DNA from 4 places in the Providencia huaxiensis genome. Region 4 is predicted to be linked to each of the others. Evidence: predicted binding sites of a transcription regulator. Region 4 holds the regulator's gene; each other region holds the start of a gene.
The links. Region 4 encodes CRP, which controls carbon source genes, mostly activating them, when cyclic AMP is high. Its sites were predicted from a motif close to ATGTGANNNNNNTCACAT; they were not measured.

Region 1: a site for CRP is predicted at 1,795-1,812, ahead of CYG50_RS06915 (NupC/NupG family nucleoside CNT transporter). Genes of this name have one in related genera too.
Region 2: a site for CRP is predicted at 2,929-2,946, ahead of deoC (deoxyribose-phosphate aldolase). Genes of this name have one in related genera too.
Region 3: a site for CRP is predicted at 3,117-3,134, ahead of pth (aminoacyl-tRNA hydrolase). Genes of this name have one in related genera too.

What each region holds. Positions count from the first base shown of each region.
Region 1 covers NZ_CP031123.2:1,178,863-1,183,723, reverse strand. Annotated here, with positions in the region: gene CYG50_RS06920 (nucleoside hydrolase) at 1-342, opposite strand, end outside; gene CYG50_RS06915 (NupC/NupG family nucleoside CNT transporter) at 366-1,553, opposite strand; partial or broken gene CYG50_RS06910 (IS3 family transposase) at 2,390-2,548, shown strand; gene ttcA (tRNA 2-thiocytidine(32) synthetase TtcA) at 2,798-3,712, shown strand; gene zntB (zinc transporter ZntB) at 3,973-4,861, opposite strand, start outside.
Region 2 covers NZ_CP031123.2:38,280-43,140, reverse strand. Annotated here, with positions in the region: gene deoB (phosphopentomutase) at 1-463, opposite strand, end outside; gene deoA (thymidine phosphorylase) at 517-1,839, opposite strand; gene deoC (deoxyribose-phosphate aldolase) at 1,888-2,667, opposite strand; gene CYG50_RS01660 (NupC/NupG family nucleoside CNT transporter) at 3,156-4,439, opposite strand; gene CYG50_RS01655 (TatD family hydrolase) at 4,745-4,861, opposite strand, start outside.
Region 3 covers NZ_CP031123.2:1,236,707-1,241,567, forward strand. Annotated here, with positions in the region: gene CYG50_RS07180 (helix-turn-helix domain-containing protein) at 1-209, opposite strand, end outside; gene ychF (redox-regulated ATPase YchF) at 1,152-2,243, opposite strand; gene pth (aminoacyl-tRNA hydrolase) at 2,346-2,936, opposite strand; gene ychH (stress-induced protein YchH) at 3,236-3,508, shown strand; gene prs (ribose-phosphate diphosphokinase) at 3,810-4,757, opposite strand; gene ispE (4-(cytidine 5'-diphospho)-2-C-methyl-D-erythritol kinase) at 4,814-4,861, opposite strand, start outside.
Region 4 covers NZ_CP031123.2:4,176,005-4,180,865, forward strand. Annotated here, with positions in the region: gene CYG50_RS21065 (hypothetical protein) at 1-749, opposite strand, end outside; gene crp (cAMP-activated global transcriptional regulator CRP) at 944-1,576, opposite strand; gene CYG50_RS21075 (OsmC family protein) at 1,932-2,333, shown strand; gene CYG50_RS21080 (phosphoribulokinase) at 2,424-3,293, opposite strand; gene CYG50_RS21085 (YheU family protein) at 3,472-3,690, opposite strand; gene CYG50_RS21090 (hydrolase) at 3,687-4,670, opposite strand; gene CYG50_RS21095 (LysE family translocator) at 4,772-4,861, shown strand, end outside.

The sequences.
Region 1 (4,861 bases), 1.6 Mb from region 4:
ATTTGACATTACCGTATCAATAATAAAATCTACGGCGTGACCAGAATAATTTTGATAATCTGATGCGGGAAGCAATACTCCAGCTAGACCATCAGTACCATGAACATGAGTTTTACTCCCACTTTTAGACATTAGTGGGCGTTCACAACCTTTCGCTAAAGGAATATCCTGCCTATTGGCTAATGCAAGTAATTGTCGTGCATTACTGTGAACCTTTTCTAATTCAACATTCCCTGCAACGGTGGTTATGCCTATTAATTCTATTTCTGGAGAAGCTAAGGCTAAAAAAATAGCAACTGCATCATCTACACCAGGATCACAGTCTATTATTATTTTGTGCATTTTATTACTCCTTTATTTATATTTTATACAAAAATACCAACAATCGTCGCTGATAAACAACTGACTAAAGTTGAGCCAACAATCAATCTAAAACTATTTGATGCAATCATTTTTCCATGTTCTCGGCTTATACTTGTGACGCAACCGATAATCATTCCGATAGAACCGAAATTTGCAAATGATATTAAAAATACGGACATAATTGCATCCGTTCGTGGTGTAATGTTTGTTAATTTCATATAGTCAATCATAGCAACAAACTCATTCGATAAAATTTTAGTTGCTATAATTGTTCCAAAATTAACACTTTCATCCCATGAACTACCCAAAATAAAAGCTAAAGGCGAAAAAATATAGCCGAGAATTCCTTGAAAACTAATTCCTAAAATATTTAAAAAAACATCGTTCAACATACTAATTAAGGCGACAAAACCAATAATTATAGGAACAATTGCAAGAATAAGCTTAAAGGCATCCTGCATGTGATCTGTCAACACTTCAAAAAATGAACCCCTTTCACCTTTATTTGCCCCCAAAGGACAACTTGCAATATCTGTGGGCTCACTTGGATTAATAATAGAAACAATAATAAAAGTACTAAAGAAGTTGAGACTAACACCTATAAAAACATAGCGTGGCTCAACCATTTGTGTATACGCGCCTAGCAATGCAATATCTACTGTTGAGACAGTACATGCAGCAATAGTATACATCTGTGCTTTAGATAGCCTTGGGATATAATCTTTAATTGATACATAAGCAGGCATCATTCCGACTATCACCGCACTAATAGCAGCGAAAGACTCTAACTTTCCGACTTTAGATATTTTGTTAATTAGAAAACCTATAGTATTAATAATTAAGTCTAAGGCGCCGATATATTTAAGTATACCAATTATCGAACAAATAAAAATCAAAGGTAAAAGAGCGACAACAACAAACACCATAGAGGTTTTACTGCTTATATCGCCAAAAACAAAATCAATCCCCTTATTAGCATAGTTAATTATATAATGAATACCTGATGCTATACCGTCAAGAGTAGCAAGCCCAATTGTAGTATTCAGCATAATAGCTGCAACAATAAACTCCAATGTTAGCAATATTAGTATTGATGGAAGCTTATGTTTTATGTTTTTTTTACTAAAACTAAGTAAATACGCTATAAGAAAAACAAAAATTAGACTAAAAAAGAATATAAGATATTTCATAAATATCACCACGTTAATAGATTTTAATCATGATTAGTTGATTTAATATCTCCTTACCCCACCAATTGAAAACAAAGAAACTTAAATTTTAGTTTCAACATATGTTCCTGCTTAAAAATATGAATTTAAGCATTTACATTTAGTTTATAGTTATATTGATAGTTCAAAACCTAAGCGTGCAAAAACATAATAATTCAAATGAACACATCTGTTTTGTTTTTTTTGATACATAATACTTAAAATGTGAATCACATCGCATTTATAAACTAAATTTAAAAATCAAAGATTCTCTTTTTACAAATAAGTCAGAGCGTTAATTAGCTAACATTTCGATTCAATATCTTATTGTTATTACAGCATTAAATTCTTATAACCCTGTAATAACACACTCACTCCATCTCGCTATTATTTCCTCTGAATTGAAAAGCCTGATAATTAAAAATGGAAAATATGTTCTATCTAAGAGTCACAAATATAGGTCCTATAATGCCAATATAGTTCCTACCGTGATTAACAGTTTATTAAGTTACTAATATTCCCATTTATTGATGAATATATAAAAATCACCAGTAGATAAAATTTTTTATTTCTTACTTCTTATTCATTATTAATCCTACTTATACTATATAAGAATAAGTAGGACACAATATAGTTGTGTTTTTCTAATATAAAAAAGATATACTTTATAAAATTAACAAAATGAACGATGGTAATTGAAAAATTGTTTATTCTATATCTAAAATAAAAGTAATTGTCCATTCCCCCAAAAATAAGACAACTATAATTAGATCCTCTACCATAACCATTGCAGAGGTCATGCTGAAAAAAATTCGATTATTCAATGGGTATTGGGTTTCATGCATAACAGTTTATATTGCAGTAAACACTTTAGAGCACTCAATATTATTGATGAAGGAACCCGCGAATGTTTAGCAATTGGAGTTAATACGTCATTACCTACAGAGCGTGTTATCACGGGGCTTGAGTGTTTAAAGCTAAAACTGGAGGCATACCATCAACGGATAGAAAACGTTAAGTTTATGTGACTCTAATAACGGTGAGTGGGCTCCGATTTTCACCTCTTTGAACGAACTGGTATCACTCTTCCCTCAGGTTCTGCTATCATGGGCTTCTTTTTATAAATCTCGCTGATTAGGCTTTAAACATAGAACAATAATAATTTAAAAGCCGAATGTACAGTTATCTATCAGCAATATAACCCCCCAGTAATAGAACAGTATAGAATGACGACAAATAAAGAACAGTACAACTTAAACAAGTTGCAAAAAAGAATTCGCCGTGATGTTGGCCAAGCAATCGCTGACTTTAACATGATAGAAGACGGTGACCGGATAATGGTTTGCTTGTCTGGAGGTAAAGATAGTTACACGCTGCTTTCCATACTGCAAAGTTTGCAAAAAAGTGCCCCTATCCAGTTTTCATTAGTTGCAGTTAATTTGGACCAAAAGCAACCCGGTTTCCCTGAGCATATTTTACCTGCATACCTTGATAACCTTGGTGTAGAGTACAAAATTGTTGAAGAAAATACCTATGGGATCGTAAAAGAAAAAATTCCAGAAGGGAAAACAACCTGCTCACTGTGCTCACGTTTACGTCGTGGAATTTTGTATCGTACAGCAACTGAGTTAGGCGCAACTAAAATTGCGCTTGGTCACCACCGTGATGATATTTTACAGACCATGTTCTTAAATATGTTTTATGGCGGTAAGTTAAAAGGTATGCCACCTAAATTGATGAGTGATGACGGAAAGCACATTGTTATTCGCCCACTGGCTTACTGTCGGGAAAAAGATATTGAGCGTTTTGCGCAGGCTAAAGAGTTCCCGATTATTCCATGTAACCTATGTGGCTCTCAACCAAACCTACAACGTCAAGTTATTAAAGAGATGCTACGTGATTGGGATAAGCGTTATCCAGGCCGAATCGAAACCATGTTCCGCGCCACTCAAAACATTGTTCCGTCTCATCTATGTGATACCGAGTTATTCGACTTCAAAAATATTTCTCATGGAGATGACGTTATCAATGGCGGTGATCTTGCGTTTGACAAAGAAGAACTACCTCTCCAGCCATTTATAGATGAAGATGACAAACCTGATTTTTCAGCAGAACGTCTTGATATTATTGAAGTAAAATAATGTATGTTGATAACCTCCTCGTTTGGAGGTTATTTTTTACTCGGATTTAATGCAAAAAAAAGCCGATGTAAATTACATCGGCATTACAGTGGTCAATTATTCTGTATAAGAACTCAATATGAGAAAAACTACAATTATGGAGCACAACGTTCATCGCTCAACGTTGCATTCACCTGCAGGACTAATACTGCACTAAAACCTCTGTAGTTTTATTGATTTATCTCAAACTAGGTCCGGTTATAACAAATAAGTCATCAATATTAGAGCCATCGGCTTTTTCTTAGCCACCACAATACAGTTCCAATCAAGGCGGCTAATAAAACACAAAATACACTAAAGGCAAAACGAAATTCATTACCGGGGATCCCCCCTAAATTCACACCAAATAAACCCGTTAAAAATGTTGTTGGTAAGAATATCATGGCCATTAATGACATTGTATAAATACGCCGGTTCATCATTTCAGTCATCATATTCGTTATCTCGTCAGAAATAATCGCTGTACGGGCAATAAAACCATCGAGATCTTCAATACAACGCCCTAATCGGTCAGAAATTTCTTGAATTCGACGGCGATCCGTTTCATCTAACCAAAGTAATTTTTCCGTTGTCAAACGGGAAAACATATCTCTTTGCGGGGCCATATAACGGCGGATCACAATAATTTGTTTACGAAGTAATGCAAATTCCCCTCTATCAGGAATTTCGCCATTTAATATGGAGTCTTCCATATCAATTAAACGCTCATGCAAAGAATCAGTAAAATCACTTATTTCATCTGTAATAGAATCAGCAACCTCAACTAACCAATCACCCGTACTTTGCGCGCCTACTCCCTGATTTAAGTCATCAATAACAGGATCTAAGGAATTTACTTTTCGATGACGACTAGAAATAATTATTCGGTTATTAATAAATACTCTAAATGCAATTAATTGCTCAGGCCGTTGGCCCGCATTGGTATTTAATGTTTGCAATGTTAATAAAATACCATCACCAACACGGATCAATCTCCAACGTCCTGAATGCCCGGATAAAGCGGACTTCACCTGTTCATTGAAGAGATCTGATTGCTGGATCCAATTAAAACTTTGCGGATCCTTATAGTCATAATGAAGCCAGAACGGAGACTGCTGATTCGCGCTGGCA
Region 2 (4,861 bases), 440 kb from region 4:
GATCAAGGATAACTGTACCTGATGAATGACAGTTACCTAAATAGCCCGGTAAGTTAGCTTTCTCAACTAAAGTGTCCAACAGTTCTTGTGGGAAGCTGTTTTCTTCATCAGAGAAATAACCCCAGTCGAATAGCACAGGCACACCCGCAATTTCCCAGTGGCCTGATGGCGTATCTTTACCCGAAGAAATTTCGCTCGCATAACCATATGCGCCAATAATTTCTGCTTTAGGATCAAGGCCCGCAGGGAATGAACCGCTTGATTCCTCTCCTGCTTTACCTAAACCTAATTTTGTTAAATTCGGTAAATGCAGAGGCCCTTTACGGCCAATATCCGCTTCGCCGCGTGCGCAAGCATCTGCAATGTGACCCAACGTATTTGAGCCTTCATCACCAAATTTATGTGCATCGTGTGCAGCTCCGATCCCAAAGGAATCCAAAACCATAATAAATGTGCGTTTCATATTTTTCTCCTGCGGTATTTTTAAATACGATATACCACTAAAATCTATTTGTATTATTCGCTGATTTGGCGATAAACCATAGGTGTCGCTTCAGGTGCCTTGTCTCCAATCACCATCGCTTCGCGCACTTCCTTCGCCGCTTCTTCCCACGCTTTTTCACTATTTGCATGGATAATTGCCAGTGGCGTCTGGGTATCCACTTTGGCACCTAACGCAGCGATATCGCTTAAACCAACGCTATAATCAATTGGGTCTGTCGCTTTACGACGACCACCACCTAAAGTCACGACAGACATACCCAGTGCACGTGTATCCATTTGCGTGATAATACCGTCTTGAGGTGCATAAACGGCTTTGCTCAGCACGGCTGTTGGCAGATATTTGTTGTAGTTTTCAACAAAATCAACAGGCCCTTTTTGAGCGGCAACCATGCGACCAAACACTTCTGCCGCTTTACCATTATCTAATACTGCTTGTAATTTTTGGCGCGCTTCTTCGCGGTTTGCAGCTAATGAACCAGACACTAACATTTCTACGCATAATGCCATGGTAACTTCATAAAGGCGTGGATTACGGTATTCACCCGTTAAGAATTGAACCGCTTCACGTACTTCAACTGCGTTACCTGCACTGGATGCCAACACTTCATTCATGTCAGTCAATAATGCGGTCGTTTTACAACCCGCCCCATTGGCTACTTTAACAATAGACTCTGCTAGCTGTTCTGACTTCTCATACGTTGGCATAAATGCACCAGAGCCGACTTTAACGTCCATCACTAGAGCATCAAGGCCTTCAGCCAGTTTTTTGCCTAAAATTGAAGCCGTAATTAGCGGAATTGAGTCCACTGTCGCGGTAATATCACGGGTCGCATAAAAACGTTTATCAGCAGGCGCCAATGAGTTAGTTTGCCCAATAATTGCCACCCCGACATCTTTGATAATGTCACGGAAACGGACATCATCTGGGAAGATATCGAAATTAGGGATCGCTTCAAGCTTATCTAATGTCCCACCAGTGTGGCCTAGACCACGGCCTGAGATCATCGGTACATAGCCACCACAAGCTGCAACCATTGGACCAAGCATCAGTGAAGTCACATCACCCACGCCGCCCGTTGAGTGTTTATCAACTAATGGGCCGTTGAGGTTGAGTGATTTCCAGTTCAGAACCGTTCCTGAATCACGCATTGCTAATGTCAATGCAACACGCTCAGGCATGGTCATATCATTAAAATAGATAGTCATTGCCAATGCAGCAATTTGACCTTCTGAAACTGAGTTATCACGAACTCCATTGATAAAGAAACGAATTTCTTCTTCACTTAATGGCTTACCATCGCGTTTTTTACGGATAATTTCTTGTGCCAGAAACACAATATGCTCCTTTAAAGTCGAATTTATCGGCTAACAATATTGCGATAATTAATAGCTGCTGCTTGATTTTTTAACGTCAAAACCCAGCGTATTTAATAAATTTGCTAATAAGCTAGAAGCCCCAAAACGGAAGTGGCGGCTATCAGCCCAATTGTCACCTAAAATTCGTCCCGCTAACGCTAAGTATTCAGCGGCTTCTTCTGCGGTACGTACACCACCAGCTGGCTTAAAGCCCACTGTTTTTTCAACGCCCATATCATGGATGACTTGCATCATGATTTCTGCACTTTCTAAAGTTGCATTAACAGGCACTTTACCCGTAGAGGTTTTAATAAAATCAGCACCCGCTTTAATCGAAATTTCAGACGCTTTACGGATTAACGCTGCATCTTTTAATTCACCTGTTTCAATGATCACTTTCAACAACACATTGGCAGCTGCACAAGCGTCTTTACAGGCTTTCACTAAGTCAAAACCAATTTGTTCATTACCGGCAATCAGTGCACGATAAGGGAAAACAACGTCAACTTCATCTGCACCGTAAGCAATCGCCGCTTTAGTTTCAGCTAATGCGATATCAATATCATCGTTACCGTGTGGGAAATTTGTGACCGTTGCAATACGCACATCTGGAGTGCCTTGTTCACGTAATGTTTTACGTGCAATTGGAATGAAACGAGGGTAAATACAGATTGCTGCCGTATTGCCTGCTGGGCTTTTCGCCTGATGACACAGTGCGATGACTTTTGCATCGGTATCGTCATCATTTAAAGTGGTTAAATCCATAAGGGACAGCGCGCGTTGTGCGGCCGCTTTTAAATCAGTCATATAACTCTCCAACGTTGTTAATTCTTCAGAACGACACGTTCTTTGTTGGCGAGCGGGCTTGGTTCCTTAAAGATGCTAGTCGGATGCTTTCCGAACTGAGCAGCTGAGATCCTTCTCACCGCATCATGCCCTAGAGTCCTAGACTCTGAGAACTAGCAGTTCCATAGCAGCTTACTAATGCCTATTTGACCATGGAATGATGCCTTTTTATGTGCTACAAATCACATTAATCGACTGAATGTTACATTATTAAAATAAAAAATGTGATGAATATCTAATTATATCATCTCTCACCATCAGTTTTTCGCTCAAATGGCTTTTCAATGTATTCTTCATCATTAATTGACTAAGTTAAGAATAGTTGAAAATTTACGATTGATATAAAAAGTCATAAAAGAATATAGCGAATCAAAATGAAAACGGAAGGACTATTGCCCTTCCGATTGACTTATTTGAGATGGTATAAATCTTACCACCAGATACATAAATTAAATGACTGCCGCTGCGCCTAACGTCAAGAAAAAGCCTGCGATGGTTGCACTCATTAAATTAGACAGGGTACCCGCCATAACCGCTTTCATACCTAAACGAGCAACCTCACTACGACGATTTGGCGCCATGCCCCCTAAACCACCGAGTAAGATAGCGACGGATGAAAGGTTAGCAAACCCACATAATGCGAACGAAATAATCGCTTTAGTATGATCAGAAAGCACTTGTTTACCCGCTGCCAGCACTTCTGCATCTGCCTTCATATAATCACCAAAGTTCATAAAGGCAACAAATTCATTCACGACAATTTTTTGACCGATAAAAGAACCCGCGACTGTCGCTTCACTCCACGGTACACCAATTAAGAAGGCAATCGGTGCAAATAACCAACCTAATAATAATTCAAGTGATAATTGTGGATAATCAAACCAACCACCAATGCCACCTAAGATGCCATTAATCAACGCAATCAATGCGATAAAAGCTAATAACATTGCACCCACGTTCAGTGCCAGTTGCATCCCTGATGATGCACCAGATGCTGCTGCATCAATGATATTGGCTGGGCGCTCATCTTCAGCAACTAAATCGGTTGCATCAACCCGATCGTTCACATCTTCCGTTTCTGGAACCATCAGTTTAGCGAATAATAAACCACCTGGAGCGGCCATAAAGGAGGCGGCGATCAGGTATTCCATAGGCACACCCATTTGTGCATAGCCCGCCAAAACTGAACCCGCGACAGAAGCTAAACCACCACACATGATGGCAAACAGCTCTGATGTGGTCATTGTTGCAATATAAGGGCGAACAACCAATGGCGCTTCCGTTTGCCCTACGAAGATATTCGCTGTCGCAGATAAGGATTCGGTTCTTGAGGTTCCCAGTACTTTTTGCAGGCCACCACCAAGAATTTTAATCACTAACTGCATGATGCCCAAATAATAAAGCACAGCAATTAATGAAGAGAAGAAAACGATAATTGGCAGAACACGGAAAGCGAAAATAAAGCCACCGCCGCCAAACAGTTCAAACATTTTATCGGAAACAAGGCCACCGAAGATGAAACTCATCCCATCTTGGCCATATCCAATAACTTTAGAAACCGCATCAGACATCCCTTGAAGCACACTACGCCCCGCAGGAACATAAAGAACAAATGCGCCAATGGCTAATTGAATTAAAAATGCACCACCGACTGTGCGGAGTTTAATTGCTCGGCGATTGCTGGAAAATAGAATAGCTATCGCGATAAGTACCGCCATTCCGATAATACTCATAATGAGCTGCATGGAAGGATCCCTGTTCACTTTATTTTAGGTTGATATATAAGGAAACGTGTAAGTCGCCTTGATTCTTAATCTGATGATTATACCTAGTCATCACCAATAACCCGCAATACTCATCACAAATACACACTGCAATAAACAACAAAAATTCACATAATGTGACAAGAATCACAAAATAGACTCGGTTTAGTCTGGAAAGGAACTAAAGTCCTAATTCATCACAATAAAGACTAAATAGATTTAAATAGCTAACTAGTGAAATTACATAAACATTACTTATGAATTTGTATGCGGTTTTATTTGGTGAGATTAAATAACGACAAGCTATTGTTGTAAAGTTGTTGGGCTATTTCTTCAGGGGATTCGTGGCGAAGCTCACATAATGAACGAAAAACCCACTCAATACGTTCAGG
Region 3 (4,861 bases), 1.6 Mb from region 4:
CTTAAATTAAATAACATATCAATACTAATTTTATTTATTCCACGTTCATAACGTGACATTTGTTGCTGTGAAACATTCACTTTCTTGGCTAGGTCACAAGCTGTAATACCATTCTCTTTGCGTATTTTTCTTATAACTAATCCACAGTAAATAGAAAATAGATTATCTTGTGTTTCATATTTGGATATGACTCTATTAACTTTACTCATAATTAATAACAAGGTCTCAGTTTAATAATTCAATAATTTATTTTACTCTTATGTATTCCCCTTAAGTGCTTACAATTATAATGAGTAGATTTTTTTAAATCAAACCACTAAAAAGAATCAAGTCTAATTAACAGCTTATATTTACATTTTTTACAATTCAGTTGTTTTACTTATCTAACAATAAGTTATAAACATTCAAAGTTTTTAACAATTTTTTTAAAATCAAATTTAGAAGTTAGCTTGTTAGTTTATTAGGCTTGGTTTGACATGAAAAAAGTATTTTTATCTGAAATTAACAAATTTTAATAAATTCTCTTAAATTGTAACAGAATAACTTGATTTCAATCAAAAACACACACATAAGGAGTGATCATGCAATTTGAAAAATGAAAGACTTTATAAAAAAATCAATAAAATCAAATGATTAATCAATACTCTCATTTGGAGTAAAAATCTACAAAAAAATACAATTAAATCATTATAGTAGCTAGCAGAGATGGTGTGTAATTTCTTTTCATTACATCAATAGCCTTACTTATCTAAATATTTATACCTCCATAGCCGAGACACTATAGGGTTCTATCTGCTCAAATTTTTTGTTATGGGCTCTTCTCGCTTACTTCATATCTAGTTAGAGAGTTACTGCAGAGTAGTAAACAAGTACGGATATGTGTCGTTTTTTACCATAATGCTTTATTTTAAGATATGACTTAGGGCGGTCACTAGTCTGATATTTTTTAACTTGGTTTTGTTAGCCTGTAAATTCAAATTGTTATGAAAGTAAGCTAGATTCTATTTATTTAGAAAGAGAAGGAGAACCAATAGTGAGTTTTTATGATATAACAGGAGAGAAAACAGCATAGTATTATATTTATAAATTAAATATTATGCTGTTTTTTGATTAATGATATTTTTTAGTTGGGTGTAAATCTAAAATATAGGCTACACATTAAACAAGAAGTTGAGTACATCGCCGTCTTTAACGATATAATCTTTACCTTCAGCGCGCATTTTGCCTGCTTCTTTTGCGCCTTGCTCACCACGGTATTGGATAAAATCATCAAATGCGATAGTTTGCGCGCGAATGAAGCCTTTTTCGAAGTCTGTGTGGATCTTACCTGCAGCTTGTGGAGCCGTAGCGCCAACAGGGATAGTCCATGCACGAACTTCTTTAACGCCTGCAGTAAAGTAAGTTTGTAAGTTTAATAGCTCATATCCAGCACGAATAACACGGTTCAGTCCCGGTTCCTCGATGCCTAAATCTGCCATAAACTCATCACGCTCTTCATCTTCAAGCTCTGCGATGTCAGACTCGATTGCTGCACAAACGGGCACGACGACAGAACCTTCAGCTGCAGCAATTTTATAAACCACATCTAAGAATGGGTTATTTTCAAAGCCATCTTCATTAACGTTAGCAATGTACATTGTTGGCTTTAATGTTAAGAAGCTCAAGTAGCGGATCGCTGCTTTATCTTCACTAGATAAATCTAATGTGCGTAACATGCCCGCTTGCTCTAAGTGCGGCAGGCATTTTTCTAATGCTTCTAATTCCGCTTTTGCGTCTTTGTCGCCGCCTTTTGCACGTTTTTGGACGCGATGGATAGCGCGCTCACAGGTATCAAGGTCTGCGAGTGCTAATTCCGTATTAATCACTTCAATATCTTCGGCAGGGTCAACTTGGCCTGCAACGTGAATGATATTGTCGTTTTCAAAACAACGAACGACATGGCCAATGGCTTCGGTTTCACGGATATTCGTTAAAAATTGGTTACCTAGGCCTTCACCTTTGGATGCACCTTTCACTAAGCCCGCAATATCCACGAACTCCATAGTCGTTGGTAAAATACGCTGTGGCTTCACAATCTCAGCTAATTGATCAAGACGTGGGTCTGGCATTGGCACAACACCCGTGTTTGGTTCAATCGTACAGAAAGGGAAGTTGGCTGCTTCGATGCCGGCTTTGGTCAATGCATTAAATAGGGTGGATTTACCCACGTTAGGCAGACCAACGATACCGCATTTAAAACCCATATGTTTCTCACCTTAATAGCAAGGGGCAGCCACGCGCTGCACCCAATGTTTAGAAATTGGCGCTGATTATACACAAAAAGTTGATTCGGATGAAATGAACTCTTATGTGGTTGCTTTAAAACCATGCAGACGGTTGATGGCTTTGTCCATACCATCTGCTAGAAGAATATCTGTACACCTAGCCGCTTCATCAATTGCATCATCAATTAATTTTTGTTCAGATAAAGGCGGTTTACCCAAAACAAAACCAACGACTTTATTTTTATCACCCGGATGGCCAATACCAATGCGTAAACGATAAAAATTTGGGTTATTGGCGAATTTACTTTGAATATCTTTCAGCCCATTATGGCCGCCATTACTGCCACCTAACTTCATTTTAGCCACACCAGGTGGTAAATCGAGCTCATCATGGGCGACTAAAATTTCATCGAGATTGATGCGATAAAAATTGGCTATAGCGGCAACAGATTTACCACTTAAGTTCATAAATGTGGTTGGAACTAGCAGGCGAATATCGTTACCGTTCATATTAATGCGAGCGGTATAACCAAAAAATTTAGCTTCTTCTTTCAATGGCTGGTTATGGCGCTCAGCCAGTAAATCAACATACCATGCACCTGCATTATGGCGCGTTTGTGCATATTCAGCACCCGGATTGGCAAGTCCAACAATTAACTTAATTTTGCTCACGGTGGTGATTTCACTATCAGTTATGAAAATAATGCCCTAGTTTACCTTGTGAGATGCAGGATGTACAAAATTGTGATAGATAAAGTCACTGGGATTATAATTGCCAGATAAACTATTCGGGTTTACTGATTTTTTGATAAAAAGCACTTTTTGTACAGATATTCTTGCTAACTTCCTTCCTTGTGATGTCTATCGCAAAAAATTTTACTTAATGCACTATAATCATTACATAAATATAAAGTATGACCGAATTTATTTACACATGCTTGCTTATCAGTTTACTGGTACTGGAGGTATATATGAAACGGAAAAGCGCTCATCTTCTTGGTAATGTCTTCATGGGAATCGGAATGGTGTTGATGATCGGGAGTATCGGTGTCAACTTATTCTCTCATATCGTTAACTTAGGCCTTTCAGAACTTATCACTAATGGTTCCTTATTCGGTATTTTTATCGGTGCGATGGTATGGTTAGTCGGTGCTAGGATCGGCGGCCGTGAAAAAGTTGCAGACCGTTACTGGCAGTTAAAACAACATTATCATTCACGTAGAGATAATCACCGTTATCCATAAATAGCCTAAAGCAATTAATTGCTGATAATGGTGAACGAGTCTGATAATTAGGCATTAAGAGGAGTAAAATTCATGAGAATTTTGCTCTTCTGTCGTGAATATTGTGAGTTATTTTAAATGGTTATTTTTATGCCATGATATGCTGAAAATTATCAATTGGCTGGCTATAAAGTATAAAAATAGGTATTTACGGGGGGTACCCTCTACAATCATAAAGCCCCTGCAAATGACATTGCAGGGGCTTATATTTTTATTGCGACTTTTTCATCACGGTTGAACGCTAAAACCCAATACTAGGGAATTAGTGCTCAAACATTGCTGAAATTGACTCTTCGTTGCTGATACGACGGATAGCTTCAGCTAACATACCTGAAAGCGTTAAGGTACGAACATTGCTCAGCGCCTTAATTTCAGGAGAAAGAGGGATAGTGTCACAAACAATGACTTCATCAATGACTGAATTTTTGATGTTGTCTACAGCATTACCTGAGAAAATCGGGTGTGTTGCGTATGCAAATACACGTTTAGCACCACGTTCTTTCAGTGCTTCAGCTGCTTTACACAGAGTACCACCGGTATCAATCATATCGTCCACTAAGATGCAATCACGACCTGAAACATCGCCAATGATATGCATAACTTGAGAAACGTTCGCACGTGGGCGGCGTTTGTCAATAATGGCCATATCAGTGTCATTCAGGAGTTTTGCGATAGCTCTAGCACGTACCACGCCGCCGATGTCTGGAGATACAACGATTGGGTTTTCCAAATTCTTCTGTAACATATCTTCCAGAAGAATAGGGCTACCAAATACATTATCCACAGGAACATCAAAGAAGCCCTGGATCTGCTCTGCGTGTAAATCGACTGTGAGTACACGGTCTACACCTACACTTGACAGAAAATCGGCAACAACTTTAGCGGTGATTGGTACACGGGCAGAACGTACGCGACGATCCTGTCTTGCATAACCGAAGTAAGGGATAACAGCGGTAATACGACCAGCAGATGCACGGCGTAGCGCATCGACCATAACAACCAGTTCCATCAGGTTATCATTGGTTGGTGCACAAGTTGACTGGATGATAAAAATATCACCACCGCGAACATTTTCATTAATTTGAACACTGACTTCGCCGTCGCTAAAACGACCAACAGCCGCGTCTCCAAGATTAGTGTAAAGGCGGTTAGCAACACGTTGTGCTAGTTCCGGTGTAGCGTTACCAGCAAAAAGCTTCATATCGGGCACGAGAAAAACCTCAGGCTTGCGTCCAGAGAGATATTGTTGACCAATAGCGACAAGGCTTATTGGTGCAATACACGGGTTATCCCAGCGCGGAACTTGTGCAGTGG
Region 4 (4,861 bases):
GAATGAAAGTTAGTAAGATGGAGAATTTTTTTAAAACTATCGTGGCTTAAGCCAAAATTTAAATTTTCATAACTTGGATACGCTGATTCATCTAATGTACCCAAAAAGTAGCTTGGTTCTTCGGTGTAGCTATCCCATTCTAAGTCAATGCACTCTGTTTCTTTATTGTTTTTTTGCATGATGATACTGTTAGCGTCTTTATTATTATAAAATCTAACATGATAGATATCTTCATTTCTTGGTATTGTTTTATTTTTGATAATTAAACTTTGAATTTTGCTAGTAGATTTTATTTTTTCAATAGACTCATGGAAAAAGTGTTTTAACTTATTGATACCGAAATCTTTAACTAAAAAATTTTTTTTGGTAGTATTAATTAACTCTGCATTAGAGTTGCTAGTTTTCATAGGAGTATTTTCCAGTTTAATATTTTTTGTTGAATTATTTTCTGTTGTAATATTATTTTTAAAGACATTTGATGGGGAAACCAAATATTCCTCTTGATAAATATAGGGAATTTTGATTTTTCCAACAGGTTGTGAATAAGGGAGTTGGCTTAGCTCGGGTTGTTCTCTCTTGTAAAACTCACAAGTTTTAATAGCGAGATTTACTTTCTTATAACCTCCTGTATTTAATGGATTAATAATATTTAACCCTTCAATAAATGAAAGGTTTTTGGATGTAATTTTTTTATTATCCATATAATTAGGTGAACTTTTTATATTATTTACTTTAGTATTTAACTCCACGACTAATAATCTCCTAGTAATAGTTTTGTTACCATTATCTTAGTGTGATCATTAGCTAGAAAAATATAAAGAAACGACACTCATTAATGAAAGTATATAAATAGGCTATGGATAAGAAAAAATAACGTTATACCAGAGGTATAACGTTATTTTAAATTGCATGCCTCGCCAAGAGAGCGAGGCTGAAAGGTTAATTAACGAGTGCCGTAAACAACAATGGTTTTACCATGTGCAGAGATCAGGTTTTGGTCTTCTAACATTTTTAAAATACGACCAACTGTTTCACGGGAACAACCTACGATTTGGCCTATTTCCTGACGAGTGATTTTGATTTGCATACCGTCTGGATGTGTCATTGCATCGGGTTGTTTGGCTAAATTTAATAGCGTTTGAGCAATACGGCCAGTAACGTCCAAGAATGCAAGGTTACCGACTTTCTCAGATGTTGTTTGTAGGCGGCTAGCCATTTGCGCAGAAAGGCGCATTAAAATATCAGGGTTTACCTGAATCAATTGACGGAATTTTTTATATGAAATTTCAGCAACTTCGCAGGCGACTTTTGCTCTAACCCACGCAGTGCGTTCTTGCCCTTCTTCAAATAACCCAAGCTCACCAATGAAATCCCCTTGATTCAGGTAAGAGAGGATCATTTCTTTGCCTTCTTCATCTTTAATTAAAACAGCCACCGAACCTTTAACGATATAGTAAAGGGTTTCTGCTTTCTCACCCTGATGGATAAGAGTGCTCTTGGATGGATATTTATGAATATGGCAGTGTGACAAAAACCATTCAAGAGTAGGGTCTGTTTGTGGCTTGCCGAGAACCATTAGCGTTATCCTCTGTATGTTATTGCAGCCATTCGGAAAAACGTCTAGAAAGGCTGGCTTTAAAGTCACTAGCTTAGCATATTAATTTGCCTTATATACCTTTAAATAATCAAGAGGCTGATTACTTCAGCGCTTTTGATTGCTTTTGGTAACGCAAATTGATATCAACACTATAATATGATCAATTAAACCGTTGAGTTTTGATCTTAATCCTATCAACTAAGTATTGTTTGTAGCATATCCAATACAGAAAGTCTTCCCTGTATCGCTTCAGCCAAATAAAGTTGATATAACATTCATTGTATCTATGGAACAATGTAGCCTTTAAATCGATTTCATTTCAAGGGGAAATACAATGGAAGCAAGAGTAAAGTGGGTTGAAGGACTTTCTTTTTTAGGGGAGTCAGCGTCTGGGCACCAAGTGATGATGGATGGCAATGCGGGCGATAAAGCGCCAAGTCCAATGGAAATGGTGCTAATGGCGGCCGGCGGCTGTAGCGCGATTGATGTCGTTTCGATTTTACAAAAGGGCCGTTACGATGTTACTGATTGTGAAGTTAAATTAACCTCACAGCGCCGTGAAGAAGCCCCGCGTTATTTTGTGAAAATCCATTTGCATTTTATTGTAACTGGGAATGAATTAACGGAAAAAGCGGTCGAACGTGCTGTTCAACTTTCTGCTGAAAAATATTGCTCAGTGGCATTGATGTTAGAGAAAACCGTTGAAGTCACACACAGCTTTGAAATAAAAAACTAAAAATAAATTTAATTTTTACTAATATATTTGAATTGAAAGATGCTTATCTTAATTAATGATAAGCATCTTGTTTATTAATCAAAAAATAATTTAATTGTTGTTCTTTTGATTAATTAATTTTTCGACTATTGGTGCCATAATTAATTCCATTGCTAACCCCAATTTCCCTCCTGGAACGACAATTGTATTCATTGCGGAAATAAATGAGCCAGATATCATTGATAGCAAATAGGGGAAATCAATTTGTTCTAGCCCACGAAAACGGATCACAATAAAGCTTTCGTCTTGTGACGGAATCGCTTTTGCTGAGAATGGGTTAGATGTGTCTACCGTTGGAACACGTTGGAAATTGATGTGAGTGCGAGAGAATTGTGGCGTGATGTAATTAATATAGTCCCCCATAGAACGCACAACCGAGTCCATGACTGCTTCGCGAGAGTGCCCTCGCTCTGTGGTATCGCGGATCAATTTTTGGATCCATTCTAAGTTGACAATAGGGACAACACCGACAAGCAAATCAACATGTTGTGCAACATTATGTTCTGGAGTAACAACACCCCCATGCAGCCCCTCATAAAATAAAATATCTGTTTTGTCTGGCAGCGGTTCCCAAGGGGTGAATGTCCCAGGTTGCAAGCCATAAGGTACCGCTTCATCATAAGTATGTAGATATTTACGGGACTGCCCACAGCCGGTTTTTGCGTAGTCGACTAAGGTTTGTTCAAGCAAAGCAAAATCATTCGCTTCGGGGCCAAAATAACTGATGTGCCGCCCTTGTTCTCTGGCTTTACGGATAGCCATATCCATTTCAGGACGTGTATAGCGGTGAAAGCTATCCCCTTCCAGTGTTGCCGGTTGGATATTTAATTGGTGAAAAACTTTACGAAATGCTTGGCTAGTTGAGGTTGTGCCAGCACCGCTTGAACCGGTGATGGCTATGATTGGGTGCTTTTTGGACATCGCAGACTCCCTGTGTTGCGCTAATAAGCACTATTTTAATCAACAGTGCATGAAGCGGATTAACGGGTGTTAGAGTTATGAGCCTTATTTGATAGTTTTACAACATGGTTGCGTTAGAAAACACCCAACTTAATTTATGGTAGATGATGACGTCAAAATGAACCACGGAATAAAAATATCATAAAGAAAAACTTCCCTTAGGCATGAAATTAACCGATTCATGCAATTCAGACCAGACTAGCACAATTTCACCAGAAACTAACTGCCGTTTCACATCGTTAACCTTATCTTGCAAGCTTTTTTCATGGGAGCCATAGTCTGTCCCTTCTCGTAAAACATAGCTTTCAATCAGATTTTCCAATGTTTCAGGGGCAAGTTCTTGCCATGGAACAATCACATTATTTCCTTATTTAAATAAGGCATTAACCATTGGGGAATGCGGGTTTCTAACCACATTTGCGGTTTTCTCAAGGTACCGCTCACAAAGCCTACGTGTCCGCCATGTTCCGTCATTTGGTATTCCACATTGTGGGGTAAAAATGATAAATCAGGCACAACTTCAGGTGCCATAAATGGATCATCTTTGGCGTGAATAATTAACGTTGGTTTAGTGATATAAGCTAATTTGGGCAATGCACTGCATTTTTGATAATAATCGGTAGCATCATCAAACCCATGAATACGCGCAGTAATCACATCATCAAACTCACGGATCCGCTTAAGCTGCTTCAATTGCAGTAGGTTTAAAGGGAGTGATCCCGGGTAGCGCACTAATTTACGCGTTGCATTACGTTTTAAGCCATTTAGTAAATAGCGTTGATAGAATTGAGATATCCCTTTTTCCATTCGCAAAGAACAGGCTTCCAACATCAAAGGGGCAGAAACAACAACACCCGCATCGATATCTGCATTTTGCCCACTTTCAGCGAGATAGCAGGCTAACATATTGCCCCCAAGAGAATAACCAACAGCTGCGGTTGGTGCATCCCCAAAGGTCTTTTTTAGCCAACGGAGGAAATAGCGGGCGTCATTTGTTTCGCCTGAATGGTAAATTCGCTGCTGGCGATTTGGCTCACCGCTACAACCTCTAAAGTGCATCACCACACCCAACCAACCGTTATTTTGGGCAGCTTCTAGCATCCCGTGGGCATAAGGGCTCTTAAAATTCCCTTCTAGGCCATGGAATATCACTAAACGTGGCTTGTGCGCCGCTAGCTCAGGTTTTTCGCTCCAAGCGAGATCGATAAAATCGCCATCTGGCAATTCAAGGCGCTGCCATATCGGTTTGATTTTCGGTGTTCTACGGAAAATCCTTGGCAGTAATGTTTGGAGGTGTGGATTTTTAGCCCAACTTATTGGACGAAAGTTTTCTGACATAGCCTTATTTTTATTTAATGGAGACTCTTGTGAGTCACATAACATACTGTTATTTTTTTGTGATGCAAGTAAACAAATTTGAGTTTGAGGCTAAATTATAAATGACATTGGGGCTGGTTTTTTCTCTTTTTACGTTTTTATTCATTGCTGCAGTCACTCCCGGCCCTAACAATATGTTGCTAACGTCAAGT